2 regions of the Nocardioides sp. NPDC087217 genome follow, and region 2 is predicted to be linked to the other one. Evidence: riboswitches for the same ligand, from Rfam matches in the RefSeq annotation. Region 2 holds a riboswitch; the other holds the start of a gene.
What was found. Region 2 has a riboswitch for cobalamin ahead of ACIO3S_RS16445 (ribonucleotide-diphosphate reductase subunit beta). Riboswitches for the same ligand answer to the same signal wherever they lie in the genome.

Region 1 (6,860 bases), on a different contig from region 2:
CACCCGCCCCGCGGGCAGCTCGATCGAGACGTCGTGCAGGACCGGCGTACGTCCTCGGGTGACGGTCAGCCCGGAACTTCTCAGGCTTTTCCGTCGCTTCTCTGGCGTTGCATTGCCAGAGAAGTGCAGGGATACCCGGTTAACCGGGTATTCCAACCCCCGCGCCCGCCGCTTCGCATCCCGCACGGTCAGCGGCAGCGGCGACCAGCCGAGCTCGCGGCCCAGCTCGACGAGCGGCGGCACGATGGGCGAGGTCTCCAGGACCTCGGCGGGGTCGCCGACCGCGACGGAGCCGTCGCCGACGAGGAGCGCGATGCGGTCGGCGAACGGCACGACCCGCTCGAGCCGGTGCTCGGCGAGGACGACGGAGGTGCCGAGGTCGTGCACCAGCCGGGTGATGGTGGCGAGCACGTCCTCGGCGGCGGTGGGGTCGAGGGCGGAGGTGGGCTCGTCGAGCACGACGACCCGCGGGTGGGTGGTGAGCACCGAGCCGATCGCGACGCGCTGCTGCTGCCCGCCCGAGAGGGTACGCAGCGACCGCTGTCGCAGCTCGGCGATGCCGAGCAGGTCGAGGGTCTCCTCGACCCGGCGCCGCATGGTCGCCGGCGGGAGGCCGAGCTGCTCCATCCCGTAGGCGAGCTCCTCCTCGACCGTGTCGGTGACGAACCCGGCCACCGGGTCCTGCCCGACGTAGCCGATGATCCCGGCGCGCTCGCGCGGCGGCGTGCGGACGATCGAGGTGCCGTCGAGCAGGACGTCACCGTCGAGTACGCCGCCGGAGAAGCGCGGCACCAGGCCGGCAAGCACGCCGAGCAGGGTCGACTTCCCCGAGCCGGTCGGACCGGAGACGAGCAGCAGCTCGCCCTCCTCGATGGTGAGGTCGACATCCTTGAGCACGTGCTCGGAGGAGTCGGGCGGGGTGAATGTGATGCCTCGCAGCTCGATCATGCGACTGCCTCCTGGTGAGCGAGCGATGATGCCGGTAGCGGGGCGGCGAGGGCCGGGACCAGCCCGACGAGCACACCGGCCATGGCGATCAGCGTGACGTCCGGGACGGTACTCACCCCCGGGAAGGCGACCGGGACCTGGTAGCGGGCGACCCACCAGCCCACGGCGCCGACCACGATCCCGCTCAGAGCCACCACGACCTCCGGCCACCGCCATCGGTCGGGCCGGTAGACGGTCCGCGTCACCCGGCGGCCGGCGAGCGCCAGCCCACCGGCGGCGGCGCCGACGCCGAGCGCGAGCATGGTGGCGGCCAGCCAGCCTGGCGTGGTGCCGTCCAGCACCGCATAGACGCCGGCGCAGAGCCCGACGAGCGAGACCAGCATGAGCGCCGAGGTGATCCGCCTGGTGGCGACCGGGACGCCGGCCGTACGTCCGTAGCCGCGCGTGTCCATGCCCGCCGCCAGCGCCATCGACCGCTCCAGGGCGTCCTCGAGCACCGGCACCAGGAAGCGGCGCAGGCGCCTGACGTTTCCGGTCGCACCGGCACGCAGCCGTTGCGCGGCGCGCACCCGCTGCACCGACTCGGCCAGCTGCGGCAGCACCGTCACGGCCACCACGACAGCGGTGCCGACCTCGTAGAGCGCCGGCGGCAGCGAGCGCAGCAGCCGCTTCGGGTTCGCCAGCGCGTTGGCCGCGCCGACGCAGATCACGATGACGCCCAGCCGCATCCCGTCATAGAGACCGGCCAGCAGCGCCTCGCGGGTGAGCGGCCCGAGCAGCCGGATCCCGAGCACCCACTCCGGGAGCGGGATCTCGGGCAGGTCGAGGATCACGTGGCCAGGAACGGCGCCCAGCAGCACCCGGAAGAGCACCCGGGTCACGACGATGAACACCGCGAGACCGATGTAGAGCCGGAACGCCTTCGCCCACGGTTGCTCGCCACGACGGGCGGCGACCACGACCGACACCACCCCCACCACGAGCAGGAGCAGCAGCGGGTTGATGGTGAAGGAGGCGTACGCAGCCATGCCGATCGCCCAGACCCACCAGGCGACGGGGTGCAGATCACGGGGCAGGTGCGCGACCGCGGCCGCCCGGAACATGGTGCTCATCGCCGGCGCCACCACACGGCACCGGCGACGGTGAAGAGTGCGACGATCCCCGCGGGCGCGACCCAGGCGGGCAGATGCTCGGTCTCGGAGGCCGAATCCGTCGGCTCCTCCGGAGATAACTCCGGCGACGGGCTTGAGGGCGCCCCCACAGCATCCCCAAGCTCCGTCGCCGGAGCGGTAACGACATCGTCGTCTATCCACGTGAACGCAACACCCTGCCCGGAGGTCACGCTGATTTCGGTAACATTTCTGGAGGCATAGCTCCAGGCCCCCGAATCGTCGCTGATCCACAGCGACCAGTACGCGTCAGCAGGCGGCATCTGGGCGCAACCGGCGGCTTTCGGCCGCTCATCGATGCGACATACGACGCTGGGCATCGAGGTCACATAGGTGAGTGGATGTCCCGCCTTCTCGAAGAGGTCGGCGCCGGTGTCACCCTCCTCGGGCTGGACACAGGTGACCTCGGGGTCGCCGCCCAGAGCGTTGGGCTCGACGACGACGGTGACCCCGTCGCACGCCTGAGCGGACGACGCGGAGACGGCGGAGACGGACGTGAAGACGGGGGCGGTGGCCCCGGCGAGGAACGCCAGAGCCACCGCAGCGGACCGCAGGATCAGCACGAGCTCTTCGCGGTCGCATCCTTGGGCAGGAAGACCAGCGACGGCAGCGCCTGGGCCGCGGCGAGGCGGTACATCCCCTCGGACTCCTTGGTCAGGCCCTTGGTGTTGCCCTCGGTCAGCGCGGCGTCGTCATAGGCCACCGCGCCGGTGTCGTCGCCACAGGTCACCACGTGGTCGGCGACCCAGCTGGCCGCCTTCTCCGCGGCGTCGGTCTCACCGGCGCGACCGAACGCCCACCCGGCCAGGCCGGTGGTGTTGGAGTTGGCGATGTTGCCGGTGGCCGCCTTGAACGATCCGTCCTCCGCCTGGGTCTCCTTCAGCCAGTCGACGCCGGCCTCGACGGCCTTCTCCGCCTCCGGGGACGCGACGCCGGACAGGGCGATCAGCGCGAACGCGGTGGCGTCGGCGTCTGGGACGGCCTTCGGGTCGGCGTCGCAGGTCTGGTCGGCGGCGGTGGGGTCGGCCGCGAAGGTGACCCGGAACCATCCCTCTTCGCACTGCTGCCCGGCCAGGAACTCCGTCGCGGCCGCGGCCTCCTTGCTCTCGGCGTTGTTGAGCGCCCACACGGCGTACGACTGTCCGATGGTGTTGGAGTAGTCGGCCGCCTCCTTGTTCTTGGGGTCGAGCTCGTCGGCGATACGGCCGTTCTCGGCGACGGTGCCTTCGAGCTGCTTGAGCAGACCGGGGTCGGAGGCGTCGACGTTCTGCTGCAGGACCAGCGCCTTCGCGGTGGCGCCGGCCGAGGTGACGGTGCCGAACCCGGGTGAGGTGTACGCCTTCTTGTTCTCCATCACCGCCGCGGCGATCGTGGAGATCTCCTCGTCGTAGCCGCCGACCTCCGCCAGCGCGATCCCGATGTCGGCGCTGAGCCCGAAGTCATCGGTGCCGTACTGCGCGTTGCGGGCCACGCCCTCCGGCGCCTGGGCGACGAGCCAGTCGGCCACCGAGGTGGACACCTTGGCGTCGTAGGTGGGCTTCTCCCCCTCCTCGACGGCTTTCTCGCCACAGCCGGCGAGCGAGGTGAGGGCGAGGGTGGCGGCGATGCCACCGAGGACGGTCTTCTTCATGGTTCCTTCCGCGCTGTTCGTCGGGAAGGCCCAGGGCCGACCCGCTGCTTTCCACGACAGCGTCAGGTCAGTACGCGTCCGTCGGCAGGTGCTCCGGCTCGCTCAGGACACTCTCGGTGCCTGGGCCTACGGTTGCGGGTCAGCGCCGGGATTCGACCGGCTTCCCCCACCACGGCGTGTGTTGATTGAGACGCCCCATCCTATGCCGGGCGGGGGCCTCTTGCGGGATCGCCGCCGAGCAGTCACTCTGTCCCCATGCGCCACAGGATTCTCGGCCTTGTCGCAGCATCGATCTCGGCCACCCTTCTCGCCCTCTCCCCGACCACGATGGCCGGCGCGCAGGAGGCACGGACATCGGTGACGTACGCCGATCTGGTCGCCATGTTCGGCGAGAAGGTCGGTGACCGGAGCACCGTCGAGACCGGGTTGCCGAGCCTCAACCGCGCCATGGCCGATGCCGGGATCACCACCGCCTACCGGCAGGCGGCGTATCTGACCACGCTCGCCAACGAGAGCTCCTTCCACCACGACGCCAAGGGCCGCGACAAGCGGAAGTTCACCGGCCGCGGCTACATCCAGCTGACCGGCGAGGCCAACTACACCGACGCCGGCGCCTACTTCGACATCGACCTGCGCCGCCGTCCCGAGCTCGCCCGGTCGCTGGACTACAGCGCGCCGATCTCGCGGTGGTACTGGACCGTCGCCCGCGACATCAACCCGCTCGCCGACGCCCTCGACATGGGCGGGGTCAATGCGGCGATCGGCTACCCCCGCAACAAGGAGGAGGACACCGAGCGCTGCCGCGACTTCAAGGCCGCGCTGAAGCACCTCCACGGGTCCGTGCCCAAGGGGATCAAGTGCGCCCGCCCGAAAGCAGCCGAGGACTCGGTGGCCAAGCCCTAGAAGACGTACGTCACTTCTTGGTGCGCTTGTCGCTGACCGCGATCGCGGAGGTGCCCTCGTCCTTGAGCTCGAAGAGGTCGATCGCCTTGATGAGCTTGGTCCAGGTGGCGTACCCGTAGTTGCGCGGGTCCTCGGAGGACTGGTTGCGGATGCGGGAGACCACGGTGCCGACCAGGGCCCAACCGTCGTCGTCGGCGGCCGCGGCGATGGAGTTGCGCAGCAGCTGGATCAGCCGGGCATTGCGCTTCAACGCCTGGCCGTTGGTCGCCGAGGACGACTGCTTGCGGGTGCGCGTGGTCCCGGGCTCGGTATCGGCCTCGGTCTCCTCCTCGGAGCCGCCGAGCTTCTCCACCACCGTGAACCGGGTGCAGGCGCTCTTGAACGGCGCCGGCGTCTTCTCCCGGCCGTAGCCGTAGACCGCGCGACCCTTCTCTCGCAGGTAGTGCACCAGCGGAGTGAAGTCGGAGTCGGACGAGACCAGCGCGAACGCGTCCGGGATCGCCGCATGCAGCAGCTCGACCGCGTCGATCGCGAGCGCCATGTCGGAGGCGTTCTTGTGCGCGGTCAGGTCGAACTGCTGCATCGGCCTGATCGCGGCGTCGTGCAGCTCCTCGATCCAGCCCTTGAGCTCGGACTTCGTCCAGTTGCCGTAGGCCCGCCGGATCGTCACCTCGCCGTACTCGGCCAGGTCGTTCAAGATGTCGTCGATCTTCGAGGCAGGCGCGTTGTCGGCGTCGATGAGCAGTGCGATGCGGAAGGGCTCGGTCACGGTCACGCCGGACAGTCTGCCAGTGCACCCCATCGCCGAGTCGGCTCATCCTGACCAAAACCACCGCCGAGTCGGCGCGTCATGACGCGCCGACTCGGCGGAGTTTGCTGTCAGAACGAGCCGACTCGGCGTGAGTCAGGAGAGCTTCTCCAGGATCAGCTCGCGGACACGCTTGGCGTCGGCCTTGCCGCCGGTCGCCTTCATGACCGCACCGATGAGCGCACCGGCTGCGGCCTGGTTGCCGCCGCGGATCTTCTCGGCGACCGCGGGCTGGGCGGCGATGGCTTCGTCGACGGCTGCGCCGAGCGCGCCGTCGTCGGAGACCACGGCGAGCCCGCGGGCGTCGATGATCTCGGAAACCGTGCCCTCACCAGCGAGAAGGCCCTCGAAGACCTGACGGGCCAGCTTGTCGGTCAGCGTCTTGGCGTCGACCAGCTTCTGCACCTCGGCGACCTGCACCGGGGTGACACCGAGCTCGGCGAGCTCGACGCCACGGTCGTTGGCGCTGCGGGAGAGCTCGGCCATCCACCACTTGCGAGCGGCTTGTGCGGAGGCACCTTCGGCGACCGTCGCCTCGATCAGCGACAGCGCCCCGGCGGCCCAGACGTCACGCATCTCCAGGTCGGAGTAGCCCCACTCGACCTGCAGGCGGGCCCGCTTGTCAGCGGTGCGCTCCGGCAGGCTCGCCCGCAGCTCCTCGACCCACTCGCGCGACGGCGCGACCGGGACGAGGTCGGGCTCGGGGAAGTAGCGGTAGTCGTCGGCGTCCGACTTCGCCCGCCCGGCCGAGGTGGTGCCGGTGTCCTCGTGGAAGTGGCGGGTCTCCTGGAAGATCGCCTCCCCCGCGTCGAGGATCCCGGCGTGGCGCGACATCTCGAAACGTACGGCCCGCTCGACCGAGCGCAGCGAGTTCACGTTCTTCGTCTCGGTGCGGGTGCCGAGCTTGCCGGAACCCTTCGGGGACAGCGACAGGTTGACGTCGCAGCGCATCGAGCCCTGGTCCATGCGTACGTCAGAGACACCCAGACCCAGCAGGATCTCGCGCAGCGCGGCGACGTAGGCCTTCGCCACCAGCGGTGCCTTGGCACCGGTGTCGAGGATCGGGCGGGTGACGATCTCGATCAGCGGGATGCCGGCCCGGTTGTAGTCGACCAGCGAGTAGTCGGCGCCGTGGATGCGGCCGGTCGCGCCACCAATGTGGGTGGTCTTGCCGGTGTCCTCCTCCATGTGGGCGCGCTCGATCTCGACCCGGAAGGTCTCCCCCTCGACCTCGACGTCGAGGTAGCCGTCGTAGACGATCGGCTCGTCGTACTGCGAGGTCTGGAAGTTCTTCGGCATGTCCGGGTAGAAGTAGTTCTTCCGGGCGAACCGGCACCACTCCGCGATCGAGCCGTTCAGCGCGAGGCCGATCCGGATCGCGCTCTCCACGGCCTTGGCGTTC
Region 2 (6,860 bases):
TCGACCCTGTCCTCGGGGTAGGCGAGCTCGAGCAGCTGCTGGTCCCGGGCCAGGCCGGTGACCGCGACCAGCTCCTCGCGGGCACCGACGGCCAGGGCGATGGAGATGATCCCGCCGTCGTAGGCGTACAGCTCGGTGACCGGCTGGTCGACCGTGAGCTTCTCGCCGCAGTTCTCGACGGTGATCGCGTCCTGGCCGGCCTCCTCGGCGGCCTTCTCCGCCGTCCCGCAGGCGGTGAGGATCGTGGTGCCGAGCGCGAGCGCGGCGAGGCAGCCGAGGCCGGGGCGTACGTGGCGGGTGATGCGCTGGTTCATGCGGATCGGTCCTTCCGAGGATGGATGAGCAGGTGGGGCTGGTCGAGGTGTGGGTGCGGCACCTGGACCGAGCCGACGCCGAAGTGGTGCTCCACGCGGATGCTGTCGAGCACCTCGACCGGCGGCCCGTGGGCGACGACGGTGGCCGGGCCGCTGTCGGGGTCACTGCCTCGGGGCCGGCCGAGGACGGCGAGCCGGTCGAAGGAGCGGAGCGCCAGGTCGAGGTCGTGGATGGTCGCGACGAGGGTCTCGGCCCGCTCGGCGACGCTCTGCAGCAGCCGCAGCTGCCAGGCGACGTCGAGATGGTTGGTGGGCTCGTCCAGGAGCATCACCGGGCTCTCCTGGGCGAGGCCCCGGGCCATGACCGCGCGGCGCCGCTCGCCGCCGGAGAGCCGGTCGCACGGGTCGTCGATGCGGTCGGCGAGGCCGACGGCGTCGAGGGCCGCCCGGACGATCTCCCGCTCCTGGCGCCCGCCTCGCGACCAGGGCCGGGTGCGGGGCACCCGGCCCAGCGCGACCATCTCCCCGACGAGCAGCTCGGCGGAGGCGACCTCCTCCTGGGGGACGTACGCCAGCCGGCGGGCGCGTTCGCGCGAGCCGATCCGGGCGGTCTCCTGGAGCTGTCCGGACTCGTCGGCGAGACAGGCCTGGCCGGTGCTGGGCCGCAGCACCCCGGCGAGGATCCGCAGCAGCGTCGACTTCCCCACGCCGTTGACGCCGACGATGCCGAGGCGGGCGCCCACCGGCACGTCCAGGTCGACGTCGCGCAGCACCTCGCGCTGGCCCAGCCGCGCTGAGACCCCGCGAAGCCGGAGCGCGGCCGGCGACCCACTCATCGGTCACCGCCGAACCGATACTGACCGCGACCGAGCAGCAGCAGGAACAGCGGCGCGCCGACGACGCCGGTGACCACCCCCAGCGGGATCTCCTGCGGGCGTGCCACCAGCCGGGCGAGCACGTCGACCCACAGCAGGAACACCCCACCTGCCAGGGCCGCGACCGGGAGCACCACCCGGTGCCGCGCGCCCACGAGCAGCCGGGCCGCGTGCGGCACGATCAGACCGACGAACCCGATCCCACCACTGACCGCGACCAGGATCCCGACCAGCACCGCCAGAGCGACGAAGAGAGTCGTACGCAGCGCCGCGACGTTCACGCCGAGCGCGGCAGCGGTCTCAGGCCCTGCGGCGAGGGCGTCCAGCCAGCGGTGCAGAGCCAGCATCCCGAGACCGAGGACGAGGCTGAGTGCCGCGGGCAGCCACAGCTTCTCCCAGCTGGCACCGCCGACGCTGCCGAGCATCCAGAACATCACCGAGTCCGCCGCGCGCGGATCATCGCTCATGAAGACCAGGAACGAGGCGATGGCGGAGAGCCCCGAGGAGAGCACGACCCCGGAGAGCACCAGCCGGATCGGGGTCAGCCCACCTTGGGCGGTGGCCACCAGCCAGACCAGCAGCGCCGAGCCGACGGCTCCGAGCAGGGCGCCGCCGGAGACGGCGTAGGCGCCGAGACCGGCCAGCGCGCCCGTGGTGATCGCGGCCGTCGCCCCCACCGAGGCGCCGGAGCTGATCCCGAGGAGGAACGGGTCGGCGAGCGGGTTGCGGACCAGGGTCTGCATGCCGGCACCGGCCACGGCCAGACCCGCGCCGACGGCGAGCGCCATCAGCGCCCGGGGGACGCGCAGCTCCCACACGATCACGTCCCACTTCCCCGGTGCGTCGCCCTGGAGCCGGTCGACGACGGCCGCGACGACCTCGCCGAGAGGGATCCGCTCGGAGCCGAAGGCCAGGGACGCCACGGCGCTGAGCGTCGCGGCGAGCAGCAGCCCGACGGCCAGCGGCACGAACGGCAGCCGCCGCCTCCCGGCACCGGCGGGGCTCGGGATCAGGGTGGGGGTCTCGCGGCACGGCGTCTGCACGCAGTTCGGCCTCTCAGGTCCTCTGGACCCTGGTCGCGAGGGCCGTGACGAACGTCTGAGCCGACAGGTTTTCGGACTCGGGTTCAACCGGCGACGCTGCCTTCCCAGGGACCCGTTCCCCAGTGGCTGCCTAGCGTCGCCGTCGCCCTCACCGCTGCGCGCCAGTCCCGGATTCACACCGGAGTTCCCTGGCATCCATCAGGATGCGTTCGACTCGGCGCAGAGGCTAGCACGGGTCGTCGAACCGGTGCCGGGGATGTTTCCGACGACACGGCGAAGCACAAGATCTAGGAAGTTGCATTGATGTAATTCCCGCATATAGTGGTCCTCGCAGCTGGTTCTCCCACCTCGGCGACGGGGCGGGAGAGGCAAGAGGGAACCCGGTGCGAGTCCGGGACTGCCCCGCAGCGGTGAGTGGGAACGACCGCCGTCACGAAGCACTGGGAGCAAGCCATGCCCCTGGGAAGCGACGGCCACTAGGACCAGCACGACCACGCCCACGAGTCCGAAGACCTGCCAGTGCCCACCTCATGGTGGGGTCCGCGACCTCGAGGGAAGGTCAGGGGATCGAGCGAGCACCACGTGACCGGGTCCGCCCGGGCGCGCTGCCGTCGTCCTCCCTGCCCCGGCACGGATGCACGAGACATCCAGCGGGCCGCGGGGCCCGCGTGAGCAAGGGGCATGGGCTTGATCGACACCGAGGGTCTACCGATCCGCACCGAGAAGTCGGCGTACGTCTTCGACTATCCGATGGCCGAGGACCTGGCCAAGAAGCAGCGGAGCATCTTCTGGACCGCCGAGGAGATCCCGGTCGAGAACGACAAGCAGGATTTCCTGGTCAACATGACCGACGCCGAGCAGGCGGCGGTGAAGACGACGCTGAAGCTGTTCACCATCTACGAGCTGATCCTCGGCGGTGAGGTGTGGGGCGACCGGATCTTCCACGCGTTCCCGCGTCCGGAGGTCCAGATGATGGCCAACGCCTTCTCGTTCGCCGAGCTGAACATGCACGCGCCGTTCTACGCGAAGCTCAACAAGGTGCTGATGATCGACACCGAGGAGTTCTACGACTCCTACAAGAACGACCCGGTGCTGGCCGAGCGGATCCAGTTCGTGTGGGACGCGATCGCCGACGAGGACCTCCTCTACGCGCTGAGCGTCTTCACGCTGATGGAGAACTGCGTCCTCTACTCCAACTTCGCCTTCCTCAAACACTTCCAGTCCGGCGGGAAGAATCTGCTGCAGAACGTGATCAGCGGCATCAACTTCTCCGCCCGCGACGAGAACCTGCACGCCACCGGCGGCGCCTGGCTGTTCAACACCACCCTGGACGAGTACGCCGCCACCGTCCCGGCCGACAAGTTCGAGGCCGAGCGTGACGACCTCTTCGCGAGGGTTCGTGGCGTCGCCGAGCACCTCTACGCCCACGAGGCCCGGATCGTGGAGATGCTCTTCGACCACGGGCCGATCACCGGCATCGACCAGGCCGACCTGGAGACCTTCGTGAGGTCCCGCATCGACATGACCCTGGAGAACATGCGGATGGAGCCGCTGTTCAACGTCGAGGCCAACCCGATCGCCGAGTGGTTCTACAGCGGCATCAACGGCACCCAGTTCCACGACTTCTTCCAGGTCACCGGCAACGAATACAACCGCAACATCGGCGAGACGGAGTTCAGCTTCTAATGAGCAACAGCAACTGGGAGGCGCTCTCCGCCGAGCGCAAGGCCCTGCAGGCCGACGGCGTCGTGCCCGCCTTCATGACCACGGCGGGCTATGCCATGTTCAAGGCCAAGTACACCGTCGCCGACCAGAGCGTCCGGGAGCGCTACGAGACCATCGCCAGCACCGCCGGCGACCTCGCCGACGAGATGTACCCCCGCGAGGACGGCGTCTCCTGGACGGAGCGGTTCTTCGAGGCTATCTGGAACGGCTGGCTCTCGCCGTCGACGCCGGTGCTGTCCAACCTCGGCACCGACCGGGGTCTGCCCGTCTCGTGCGAGGGCTCGTACGTCGAGGACTCGGTGTGGGGCTTCTACGAGACCCTCAAGGAGGCGGCGATCCTCTCCCAGAACGGGTTCGGGACCTCGGCGTACCTCGGTGATGTCCGGCCCCGCGGCGCGAAGTTCAGCGACAACGGCAAGGCCAACGGCGTGGTCCCGGTCTTCTGCAACTTCGTGGAGATGACCAACCAGATCAGCCAGGGCGCCACCCGCCGCGGCTCCTGGGCGGGCTACCTGCCCGTGGACCACCCGGACTTCTACGAGCTCGCCGACCTGATCTTCCGCGAGCCCGCCAACAAGAACATCGGCTGGATCTTCAGCCAGGCGTTCATCGACCGGATGCTGGCCGGGGATCGCGATGCTCTGGAGCGCTACCAGCGGGTGCTGAAGATCCGGGTCGTGCTCGGCAAGGGCTACATCTGGAAGGTCGACACCGTCAACGCGGCCCAGACCGAGTCCTACAAGGCCAACGGGCTGGAGAACAAGGCCTCCAACCTGTGCTCGGAGATCACCCTCTTCTCCGACGAGGACCACTCCTACACCTGCGTGCTCTCCTCGCTGAACCTCTCGACCTACGACGAGTGGAAGGACCAGGACACGGCGTACGTCGCGACCGTCTTCCTCGACGCGGTCGCCGAGGCGTTCCTGCGCAAGGCCCGCACCATCCGTGGTCTGGAGCGGGCGGTGCGCTACACCGAGAAGGCCCGCAGCCTCGGGCTGGGCGTGATGGGCTACCACGACTACCTGCAGAAGCAGCGGGTGCCGTTCGAGTCGGACAAGGCGGCGGCGCTCAACAAGGACATCTTCGAGCGGATCTCGGCGGATGCCGACGCCGCGTCGCGGTGGATGGGCTCGGTCGCGGGCATCCCGGAGTGGTGCGTCGGACGGCGCAACTCCCACCTGATGGCGATCGCGCCGACGATGAGCACCGCGGTGATCGTCGGCGGCACCAGCCAGGGCATCGAGCCGTACGTCGCCAACGTCTGGAACCAGACCACCTCGGCCGGCGAGATGCCGCGGGCCAACCAGAACCTCGTCGAGGTCATGGAGGAGCGCGGGGTCTACGACCAGGCGCACATCGACGACATCGTCGACCACGGCGGTTCCGTCCAGCACGTCGACTGGCTCGACGAGCACGAGAAGGACGTCTTCAAGACGGGCTACGAGATCGACCAGGAGGTCCTGCTCGCTCGCGCATCGGACCGGCAGGTCCACATCGACCAGGCCCAGTCGCTCAACCTGTTCTTCCAGGCCGACGCGACCCCGCAGTACATCAGCAAGATCCACAAGCTGGCCCTGCTCGACCCGAACATCAAGAGCCTGTACTACCTGCGCTCGCGAGCCGGCATCCAGGCCAGCAAGCAGACCCGCACTTCGAACTGACCACCTGCGACCGAGAGGCATGACCATGAACGAGAACCCGACCACCACCGACGCCATCGACGATCTCACCTGGGACGACTGGAGCGACGCCGCGGTCTGTGCCATCGAGAACGGCCCGGACTGCGAGGCCTGCGAAGGATGAGCGACCCCACCACCGGGCGGCCGACGCTGACGGTCTGCCGCGGCTGCTGCTGCGGGACGGAGCGGAAGTCGCCCGGGGTGGACCATGCGGCCGTGCTCACGACGCTGAACGCGGCGGCCGGGGAGTCGGCAACGGTACGTGTCGCCGACTGCCTCGGCCCGTGCGAGCGTGCCGACGTCGTGGTGGTCGGCCCCTCACCCGAGGGGCGGCAGCGCGGGGCGCGGCCGGTCTGGGTCGCCCGGGCCGGCTCGGTGCGGGTCGCCGACGCCCTGGCCGAGTGGACCCGCGCCGGCGGACCGGGCATCGCCGAGGCACCACCCGCCGTCCTGGCTCGGGCCTTCCGTCACGGGCGCTGAGTGATGACGGCGTACGCCGCCGCGACCAGGGCCGCGCCGATGCCGACCCTGCGTGCCAGCGTGGTGGCGCTGACCACGTCGGCGGGGGTGGCGTCGCGGCCGTCGCCCATCACCGCGCGGTGCTCGACACGGTTGCCGTAGTAGCGGTTCGTGCCGCCGAGGCGGATGTCGAGGGCACCCGCGAAGGACGCCTCGACGACGCCGGCGTTCGGGCTCGGGTGCCGCGCGGCGTCGCGCCGCCAGGCCTCCCACGCTTGCCTGGCCCGCGACGACGCGGCGGCCAGGGTGAGCAGGCCGGAGAGGCGCGAACCGGGCAGGTTGAGCAGGTCGTCGAGGCGGGCGCTGGCCCACCCGAAACTCTCGTAGCGGTCGTTGTGGTGCCCGACCATCGCGTCCAGGGTGTTGGCGGCGCGGTAGCCGAGCAGGCCGGGTACGCCCGCGACGGCGCCCCACACCAGCGGTGCGACCACTGCGTCCGAGGTGTTCTCGGCGACGCTCTCGACCACGGCCCGGGAGACCTCGGAAGCGTCGAGCTCCTCGGTGTCGCGGCCTACGAGGTGGGTCAGCCGCTGTCGCGCGGCCGGGAGGTCGCCGCGGTCGAGATGGGCGTGGACGGCCAGCGCCTCCCGCTCCAGCGAGCGGCCGCCCAGGACCGCCCAGGTCGCGGCGGCGGTGACCAGGGTTCTCCCCGCTCTTCCCGGAGCGGCACGTTCGGCAACCGCTCCGAGGACCACCGCTCCCCCG

Region 1: linked by a shared signal. The riboswitch ahead of ACIO3S_RS27810 (prenyltransferase/squalene oxidase repeat-containing protein) and the one ahead of ACIO3S_RS16445 (ribonucleotide-diphosphate reductase subunit beta) in region 2 are both predicted to bind cobalamin.

Annotation. Positions count from the first base shown of each region.
Region 1 is NZ_JBIUZB010000010.1:98,839-105,698, forward strand. Features, by position in the region: gene ACIO3S_RS27795 (ABC transporter ATP-binding protein) at 1-948, opposite strand, end outside; gene ACIO3S_RS27800 (CbiQ family ECF transporter T component) at 945-2,060, opposite strand; gene ACIO3S_RS27805 (hypothetical protein) at 2,057-2,680, opposite strand; gene ACIO3S_RS27810 (prenyltransferase/squalene oxidase repeat-containing protein) at 2,674-3,747, opposite strand; cobalamin riboswitch at 3,813-3,957, opposite strand; gene ACIO3S_RS27815 (hypothetical protein) at 4,003-4,650, shown strand; gene ACIO3S_RS27820 (NYN domain-containing protein) at 4,661-5,425, opposite strand; gene gatB (Asp-tRNA(Asn)/Glu-tRNA(Gln) amidotransferase subunit GatB) at 5,555-6,860, opposite strand, start outside.
Region 2 is NZ_JBIUZB010000003.1:446,050-452,909, reverse strand. Features, by position in the region: gene ACIO3S_RS16460 (ABC transporter substrate-binding protein) at 1-314, opposite strand, end outside; gene ACIO3S_RS16455 (ABC transporter ATP-binding protein) at 311-1,150, opposite strand; gene ACIO3S_RS16450 (FecCD family ABC transporter permease) at 1,147-2,166, opposite strand; cobalamin riboswitch at 2,277-2,461, opposite strand; cobalamin riboswitch at 2,551-2,768, shown strand; gene ACIO3S_RS16445 (ribonucleotide-diphosphate reductase subunit beta) at 2,920-3,918, shown strand; gene ACIO3S_RS16440 (ribonucleoside-diphosphate reductase subunit alpha) at 3,918-5,618, shown strand; gene ACIO3S_RS16435 ((2Fe-2S) ferredoxin domain-containing protein) at 5,757-6,116, shown strand; gene ACIO3S_RS16430 (cobalamin biosynthesis protein) at 6,104-6,860, opposite strand, start outside.